Regions from separate parts of the Lentzea sp. NPDC051213 genome, predicted to be linked through region 2. Evidence: riboswitches for the same ligand, from Rfam matches in the RefSeq annotation. Region 2 holds a riboswitch; the other holds the start of a gene.

Region 1 (4,207 bases), on a different contig from region 2:
CGCCGAGCACCAGCACGACACCGAAACTGGTGGCGCAGAACAGGAACACCACCGCGGCCGCAGAGCCGATCGCGGGTGCCAGCGCCGGCAACACGACCGACAGGAACGCGCGCGGCCGTGACGCACCAAGAGCCCGTGCCGCGTCTTCAGCGCGCCGATCCGTGTGCGCCCACAGCCCGCCCACGGTCCGCGCGACCACGGCGACGTTGAAGAACGCGTTGGCCAGCACGATCGGCAGCACCCCGCCCTCCGGCCAGAACGTCCGGAACGCGAGGCCCACCACCACGGTCGGCAGCACGAACGGCACCATCACGGCGGCCCGGATCACCCCGAGCCCGCGAATCCGGCAGCGGGCCAGCACGAACGCCAGCGGCATCCCGGCCAGCACCGCCACCAGCGTCGACGCCGCCGCCTGCCCGAGCGTGAACCCGACGAGCTCCCAGGTCTCCCCGTCGACCAGCACCTCGGTCACCCCGCCCTCGCGCAGGCCGAGGGTGACGATCGCCAGCACCGGCCACGCGAAGAAGAGCGCCAGGAAGGCCAGCGGCAGCAAGGCCGCCGCCGACCAGCCGGAACGAGCCGAGATCAGGCCCGCGCGAGCCCGCGCCGGCCGACCGGTGGGGCCCGTCAGCCCTGCACGAGCTTGCGCCACTGCTCGACCCAGGCTTCGCGGTTGTCCTTCACCTTGTCGGCGGGCAGGGTCTGCGGATTGGTGGGCAGCGGCGCGTCCTTGGCCCACGACTCGGGCAGCGCGACGCCCTCCCGTGACGGGTAGACGTACATCTGCTCGGCCACCTGGGCCTGGAACTTCTCGCCCAGCAGGAAGTCCAGCACCTTCTGCGCGTCCGACGGGTTCTTCGCCCCGGACAGCACACCGGCGTACTCGACCTGGCGGTAGCAGGTGCCGAGCACGGCCTTGGTCTTGCCGCCCTCCGCGGACGGCGACGACGCGTACGAGACGACGATCGGCCGGTCGCCCTTGGTCGCGGAGAACTCCTGGTTGTAAGCCTCTTCCCAGCCGCTCACGACCTTGACGCCGTTGGCCTTGAGCTTGCCCCAGTACTCCTGCCAGCCGTTCTCGCCGAACTTCGCGATCGTGCCGAGCAGGAACGCGAGGCCGGGCGAGGACGTGGCCGGGTTCTCCACGACCAGCTTGTCCTTGAACTTGGGGTCGACCAGGTCCTCGTACGACGTGGGCTCGACGCCGCCGAGTTTGGCCGGGTCGATGTTCAGGCACACGTCACCGACGTCGACGGCCTGCAGCCGGTTCGAGTCGTCGGCCTGGTACCGCTGCGCGCCCTTCGAAGCCTCCGGCGAGGCGTACTCGGCGAACACGCCCTCGGACAACGCCCGCGAGGCGAACGTCGAGTCGACGCCGAACGCGACGTCGCCGATCGGGTTGGCCTTGGTGAGCACCAGCTTGTTCGTGAGCTCGCCCGCGTCACCGCTGGCGATCTGCTTGACCGTGATCCCCGAGGACTTCTGGAACTCCTCCAGCACCTCGGGCTTCACCGCGAACGAGTCGTGCGTCACCAGGGTGACCTCGTGCGTCTGCGGCGCGGTCGAGGTACCGGCCGAGCAACCGGTCAGCACCAGAGCCGCGGCGACAGCAAAAATCCTTCTCACTGAAATCTCTCCCTACGCCGGTATGACCCGGATCAGGTGGACGGTCGAGGGCTTGCGAGCCCTCCTCTCAGCCCGGCGCTTCACCGGACTCCCGTGGCAAACGCGCAGCTTACGTGACGTGGTGGGACGATCAGGACATGGCCGAGCTGTTGAGCGACGATCAGTTGAACGACGTGCTGCCCAAGCTGCCCGACTGGAGTGCCCAGGACGCGGCGCTGGTGCGGACCGTGGAGCTGGCGACCTTCCCGCAGGCGATCATGGTCGTGAACCGGATCGCCGAGATCGCGGAGAACGACAACCACCACCCGGACATCGACATCCGGTACAAGACACTGACATTTCGCCTGAGCACGCACTCCAAGGGAGGAATCACCGCCCTGGACGTGTCCCTCGCCGAGGAGATCGACGGAGTGCTGGACGCGATGGCCTGACTCGGTCAAGATGTGCGCTGCCGCCGCCCGCGGAATGAGAGGGAACACCCTCATGCGGTTGCGCACACCTTTGTTCGTAGTGGCGCTGGCAGGCAGTCTTCTGATCGCACCGGCGGCCGCGCAGGCCGTGCCGTGTGCCGTGACGGACACGATGATCAAGGCCAGCCAGGCGTGGGTCACCAAGGGGACCGACCTCAAGGCGAACAACTGGTCCAACGCGAACTTCCACACCGGCAACATCGCGCAGGTCCGCACGACCGGGATCAGCAACCACAAGACGTGGCCGTGGGTGCAGGCGAACAAGTACCTGCTGCCCGTCGACCCGGCGAACCCGTACGCCCCGGATCCGCAGTCGAGCGGTGAGGCCTACCTGGCCGTCTCGTTCTTCCACCCGGAGCCCGAGGTGCTTCAGCCACTGCGGGACAACCTGCGGGCCCAGGCGAAGACCGGGAAGTTCGACTACTGGAAGTCTCCCGACGCACTGGCGATGTCGCTGCCGTCCTTCACCGAGGTCGCCGTGCGCGACCTCGACCAGGACCTGCTCGACTACTCGTACCGGTCGTACCGCAATCTGAAGAAGCGGACGTTCAACCAGGTCACGGGCCTGTGGAGCCTCAACGTGCAGACCAACGGCTGGGCCGTGCAGGGCCTCGCCAAGGCAGTGCTGACCCTGCCGGCCGACAACCCGTACCGCGCCGACTACGCCAAGACGCTCCGCAAGACCGCCCAGACGCTGCGGTACCTGCAGCGCCACGACGGCTTCTGGGGCAGCACCGGCAAGGACTCCGCGGCCACCGCGATGATCACCTACGCGTTCGCGGCGGGCATCAACGCAGGCGTCCTGGATCGCGCCACCTACCTGCCCTACGTGCAGAAGGGCTGGCAGGCGCTGCAGACCGCGCTGGACGCCGATGGCCTGCTCGGCTGGGTGCAGGCCCGCAACTCCTGGAAGCCGGCCTCAGCCGGCGACACCGGTGGGTTCGCTGTGGGCAGCTTCCTCATCGCCGGGCAGCAGCTCGTCCGGCTTACGCCGGGTTGCTAGACCGATCGCGACCAGCGTGAGCATCCCGGCCACCGGATAGCCCCAGCCGAGCAGCACGAAGACCAAGGGGCGCGGGAAGTCCCAGATGTTCGGCTGGGCGAGCAGCAGGAACGAGATCAGGTAACCGCCGGTCAGCAGTACCCACAGGCCGGCGGTGATCTTGCAGAGCAGGTGTCCGCCCTCGTAGATGAGCCACAGGAGGGCGGGCACCATCCACACCCAGTGGTGGCTCCACGAGATCGGCGAGACCAGCAGCCCGAGCATCTGAACGCTCACGATGAGCGCCAGCACGTCCTTGGTCTTGCTGACCGCGAACCACGTCAGCACCGCCGCGACGAGCACGGCGACGATGAACAACGGCCCGGTCTTGACGTCATAGCCGACCGTGCGGCTCAGCGCGCCACGCATCGACTGGTTGATGGCACTGCCGACCGGCCCGACCCGGCTCGCGTCACCGAGCAGCTCGAACCAGAACTTGTTCGACTGCGACGGCGAGATCGCCCAGCCGATGCCGTACACCGCCACAAAGGCGACGAAGGACCAGACGGCGGCCATCCACCGGCGCTGGATGAGGAAGAACAGCCCGGAGATCGCAGGCGTGAGCTTGATGCCCGCGGCGAAACCCACACCGGCACCCCCGACCCAGTTCCGCGCGCTGGCGAGCGTGCCGATCAGGATCGCCGCCAGCACGAGGTTGATCTGGCCGTAGTTGAGCGTGGTGCGCACCGGCTCGATCCACAGCACCAGCGCGGTCCACATCATGGCGCGGCGCGGGTCCTGCAGCTTCAGCAGCTTGACGCTCGTGCGAACGATGAAGTACAGGCAGCCGAGACAGATGAGCTGCCAGATCCACCGCGACGCCTCCCACGGCACCCAGCTCATCGGCGTGAAGATCGCGGCCGCGAACGGCGGGTAGGTGAACGGCAGCGGGAAGACGTCCGCGTACTGGTCGAGCCGCCACTCGTAGAGGTCACCGCTGAACAGATGCGGCGATCCATTTCGGTACACCAGCAAGTCGATCATGGTCATCTTCGCCTGGAAAGCGACCATGAACAGGTGCCCGGCGACCGACAACACGAGCAGCCACGGTGCTACGGAGAGCACACGC
Region 2 (4,207 bases):
CGTCCGGATGCCCGGAATCGGGATCAGCCGGGGAGAGCGCGCCCAGAACCACGCCAGCGCGCCCTGGACCAGCGACCGTCCACCCGAGGTCAGCACGTCGCGCACGGACTCCCGCGCCTTCAAGAACTCGGGCGAAGGCCGGCCGTCGACGAAGAAGTGCAGCCACGACATGTTCGTGACGCGCACGTCGTCGGAAGGCAACTGCTCGAACGTCTCCCGCGCGAGCAGCCCCATCGCCAGCGGACGACGACACAGCACCGCAAGACCCAGGTCGTACATCGCCGGGTTGTCGAACAGCACGTTGAGGTCGGCCTGCACCACCGCACAGTGCTCACCCTCGCCGAAGAACCGGGCACGCTCGGGATCGTCGGTGCTCCAGCCGTACGAGCGGATCTTGCCCGCGGCGACCAGCGCCTCGCACTCGTCGCGCAGCAACGCGGCCTCGTCGAGTCCGAGGTCACCGAGGTGGAGCTGGTACACGTCGATCCGGTCGGTCCCCAAGCGCCGCAACGACCCCTCGACGGCACGGCGCAGGTGCTCGACCGACCCGTCGCTCCCGGTCATCTCCCGGGAGTCCGGGTCGAACACATATCCCCACTTGGTCGCCATCACCACTTCGTCGCGCACCGACGCAAACGCTTGCCCCACGAGCGTTTCCGAGTGCCCGCAACCGTAGGTGTCCGCCGTGTCGAACAGCCGGACGCCGAGGTCGAACGAGCGTTGCAACGCCTTGAGCGACTGCGCGTCGTCGGTCGGTCCCCACCCGACCGGCTGGCCGCCGGACGTGACCGGCCCGCCCATCGCCCACGTGCCGATGCCCAGGGCCGGCACTTCGAAGTTCCCCACAGCTGTCATGGCACTCACCGAACACCCTGGAGTGCACTCCAGGTCAAGAAAAAGGATTGCTTCGGTCCGCCACCATCAATGGCATGCCACTCGACAACCTCGTCGCCTTCATCGCGGCCTCGTTCCTCATCGCACTGTCGCCAGGACCCGGCACGGCCATGGTCCTGCGACAGTCGGTGCACGGGCGAAAAGCGGCGCTGGCGACGGTGTTCGGCATGGAGGTCGGCGTCGCGTGCTGGGCGATCGCCGCGGCTCTGGGGCTGAGCGTCCTGCTCACGGCGTCCGAGATCGCCTACCACGCGCTGCGGATCGGCGGCGCGGTCTTCCTGATCTACCTCGGCCTGAAGGCCCTGATCAGCAAGACCAAGCCGGAGACGGCACCGCCGCCTGCCAGCCACGCGTTCCGCAGCGGGCTGATCGTGAACCTGGCCAACCCGAAGCTCGGCGTGTTCGCGATCTCGTTCCTACCGCAGTTCGTGCCTGCCGGGGAGGCCGGCCAGGGGGTTCTGCTCTTCCTCGCCGTGTTCTGGGTCGCCATCGACACCGTCTGGTACCTGATCATCGTGTCGATCCTGCACACGATCCGCGGCTGGCTCAGCAGGCCGCGGGTCCGTCCCGCGCTCGAGAAGCTGTCGGGCGGCGTGCTGCTGGCGCTCGGAATCCGGCTGGTACTCGACCCGCGTTGAGATCGGGTTGCCCCGGCGCCAGAACAGCTCGGGCAACCCGGCCAGCTCGGCGAACGTGTGGCAGGCGGCCATCGACGCGTAGCCACCGGCCAGCACGTGCGCGCGGATCCGGTCGAGACGGCCGAACTCGATCACCTCACCGGCGATCAGGAACGGCAGCACCAGCTGCCAGGCCTGCACCACGGCCGGACGACGCCGGTGAGGTGCGCGCAGGGCCGCGCGGGCGACTCGTAACAGGTGCTCGTTCGCGCTCATCGTGTACGGATGGGCCGAGTGGTCCCAGTTCCACCGGCGCTCCTCGGTGACGGCGCACCGCACGCACTCGACCGGCCCGGTGCCGAGTTCGGCACCGCAGCGGGAGCACGCGAGCAGCGTCATCGCCCAGTCGACACAGGTCCACGGGTACTGGCCGACGTCCGCGGAGGTCACCAGCTCGGCGAGTTCCCGGTCGGCGAGCTGCGAGGACGTCCGCAGCGCCTCCCAGTCCGCGAGCCAGAACTGGTCCAGCAGCTCGGCGCAGAAACCGCAGTCGGGGTAGCCCCTACCTGCGAGTCCTCCGCACGACGGGCATGCCGAGACCACGGCGGGACGTTGACCGCGACGCGCGCCGGGCGGGAACGGCTGGTGATCAGCCACGGGGAGAAGATTAGGGGCAAACGGTCCCCTTGGCAGCTACGCCGCACCGTGACTATCGTCGGGTCTCGACAACTCAACAAAACGCGGGAGCTCGCGCCTGAGCGGGCTGAGAGGGTGACTGGCTGTAGTGCCGGTGTCACCGACCGCCTGAACCTGACCGGGTAATGCCGGCGTAGGGAGGAATGTCGTGACGACACTTGACGACCGTTCGGTCAAGCCCACTGTTACCACCGGCCCGATCTCGGGCTCGCGCAAGGTGTACCGCGATGGTGTGCCTTTCCGCAGGGTGGAACTGACCAACGGCGAGCATGTCGATCTCTACGACACTTCCGGTCCGTATACCGACGAGAACGCGACCATCGACGTCCAAAGTGGACTTTCCGACCTCAGGTCGGGGTGGATCGCCGAACGGGAACCGATCAACGGAGCTGTCAGCCAGCTCGCGTACGCGAAGGCCGGGATCATCACCCGGGAGATGCGCTACATCGCGACGCGGGAGAACCTCGACGCGGAGTTCGTGCGCAACGAGGTCGCCATCGGGCGTGCGGTCATTCCGTTGAACCGCAAGCACCCCGAGGCCGAGCCGATGATCATCGGCAAGAAGTTCCTCGTCAAGATCAACGCCAACATCGGCAACTCCGCCGTGTCGTCGTCGATCGAGGACGAGGTCGAGAAGATGGTGTGGGCGTCCCGCTGGGGTGCCGACACGATCATGGACCTCTCCACCGGCAAGCGGATTCACGAGACGCGCGAGTGGATCCTGCGCAACTCGCCCGTGCCCATCGGCACCGTGCCGATCTACCAGGCGCTGGAGAAGGTCAACGGCGATCCGGCCGCGTTGACGTGGGAGATCTACCGCGACACCGTGCTCGAGCAGTGCGAGCAGGGCGTCGACTACATGACCGTGCACGCGGGCGTGCTGCTGCGGTACGTGCCGCTGACGGCCAAGCGCGTCACCGGCATCGTCTCGCGCGGCGGGTCGATCATGGCCGCGTGGTGCCTCGCGCACCACAAGGAGAGCTTCCTCTACACGCACTTCGAGGAGCTCTGCGACATCCTGCGCGCCTACGACGTGACGTTCTCGCTGGGTGACGGCCTGCGGCCGGGTTCCATCGCGGACGCCAACGACGCGGCGCAGTTCGCCGAACTGAAGACCCTGGGCGAGCTCACGCACATCGCCCGCGCCAAGGACGTCCAGGTGATGATCGAGGGCCCCGGCCACGTGCCGATGCACAAGATCGCCGAGAACGTCCGGCTCGAGGAGGAGTGGTGCGGCGAGGCGCCGTTCTACACCCTCGGGCCGCTGGCCACGGACATCGCGCCGGCGTACGACCACATCACGTCCGCGATCGGCGCGGCGCAGATCGGCTGGCTGGGCACCGCGATGCTCTGCTACGTCACCCCGAAGGAGCACCTGGGCCTGCCCAACCGCGACGACGTGAAGACCGGCGTGATCACGTACAAGATCGCCGCGCACTCCGCCGACCTCGCCAAGGGTCACCCCGGCTGCCAGGACTGGGACGACGCGCTGTCCAAGGCGCGCTTCGAGTTCCGCTGGGAGGACCAGTTCAACCTGTCGCTCGACCCGGACACCGCGCGCTCGTTCCACGACGAGACGCTCCCCGCGGAACCGGCGAAGACGGCGCACTTCTGCTCGATGTGCGGACCGAAGTTCTGCTCCATGAAGATCACGCAGGACGTGCGGCGCTACGCCGAGGAACACGGACTGTCCACTGTGGAGGCCATCGAGGCGGGCATGGCGGAGAAGTCCGAGGAGTTCGCCGACACCGGGAACAAGGTCTACCTGCCAGTGGTGGAAACGACGTGACAGCAACACCCCCGAGGGTCCTCACCATCGCCGGAAGCGATTCCGGCGGTGGTGCGGGCATCCAGGCCGACCTCCGCACGCTCTTCGCGTGCGGGGTGCACGGCTGCGTCGCCCTGACCGCCGTGACAGTCCAGAACTCCTTGGGCGTCACGGGTGTCAGCGAGATTCCGGCGGACGTCGTCGCGGCGCAGATCATCTCGGTCGCCGAGGA

The links. Region 2 has a riboswitch for thiamine pyrophosphate ahead of thiC (phosphomethylpyrimidine synthase ThiC). Riboswitches for the same ligand answer to the same signal wherever they lie in the genome.
Region 1: linked by a shared signal. The riboswitch ahead of ACIA8G_RS37165 (thiamine ABC transporter substrate binding subunit) and the one ahead of thiC (phosphomethylpyrimidine synthase ThiC) in region 2 are both predicted to bind thiamine pyrophosphate.

Annotation. Positions count from the first base shown of each region.
Region 1 is NZ_JBITEX010000010.1:152,014-156,220, reverse strand. It holds gene ACIA8G_RS37170 (ABC transporter permease) at 1-652, opposite strand, end outside; gene ACIA8G_RS37165 (thiamine ABC transporter substrate binding subunit) at 628-1,626, opposite strand; TPP riboswitch at 1,619-1,731, opposite strand; gene ACIA8G_RS37160 (4a-hydroxytetrahydrobiopterin dehydratase) at 1,764-2,057, shown strand; gene ACIA8G_RS37155 (glycoside hydrolase family 88 protein) at 2,116-3,099, shown strand; gene ACIA8G_RS37150 (mannosyltransferase) at 3,016-4,207, opposite strand, start outside.
Region 2 is NZ_JBITEX010000012.1:114,066-118,272, forward strand. It holds gene ACIA8G_RS40480 (aldo/keto reductase) at 1-855, opposite strand, end outside; gene ACIA8G_RS40485 (LysE family translocator) at 930-1,532, shown strand; gene ACIA8G_RS40490 (hypothetical protein) at 1,629-1,766, shown strand; gene ACIA8G_RS40495 (hypothetical protein) at 1,789-2,070, shown strand; TPP riboswitch at 2,242-2,364, shown strand; gene thiC (phosphomethylpyrimidine synthase ThiC) at 2,356-3,996, shown strand; gene thiD (bifunctional hydroxymethylpyrimidine kinase/phosphomethylpyrimidine kinase) at 3,993-4,207, shown strand, end outside.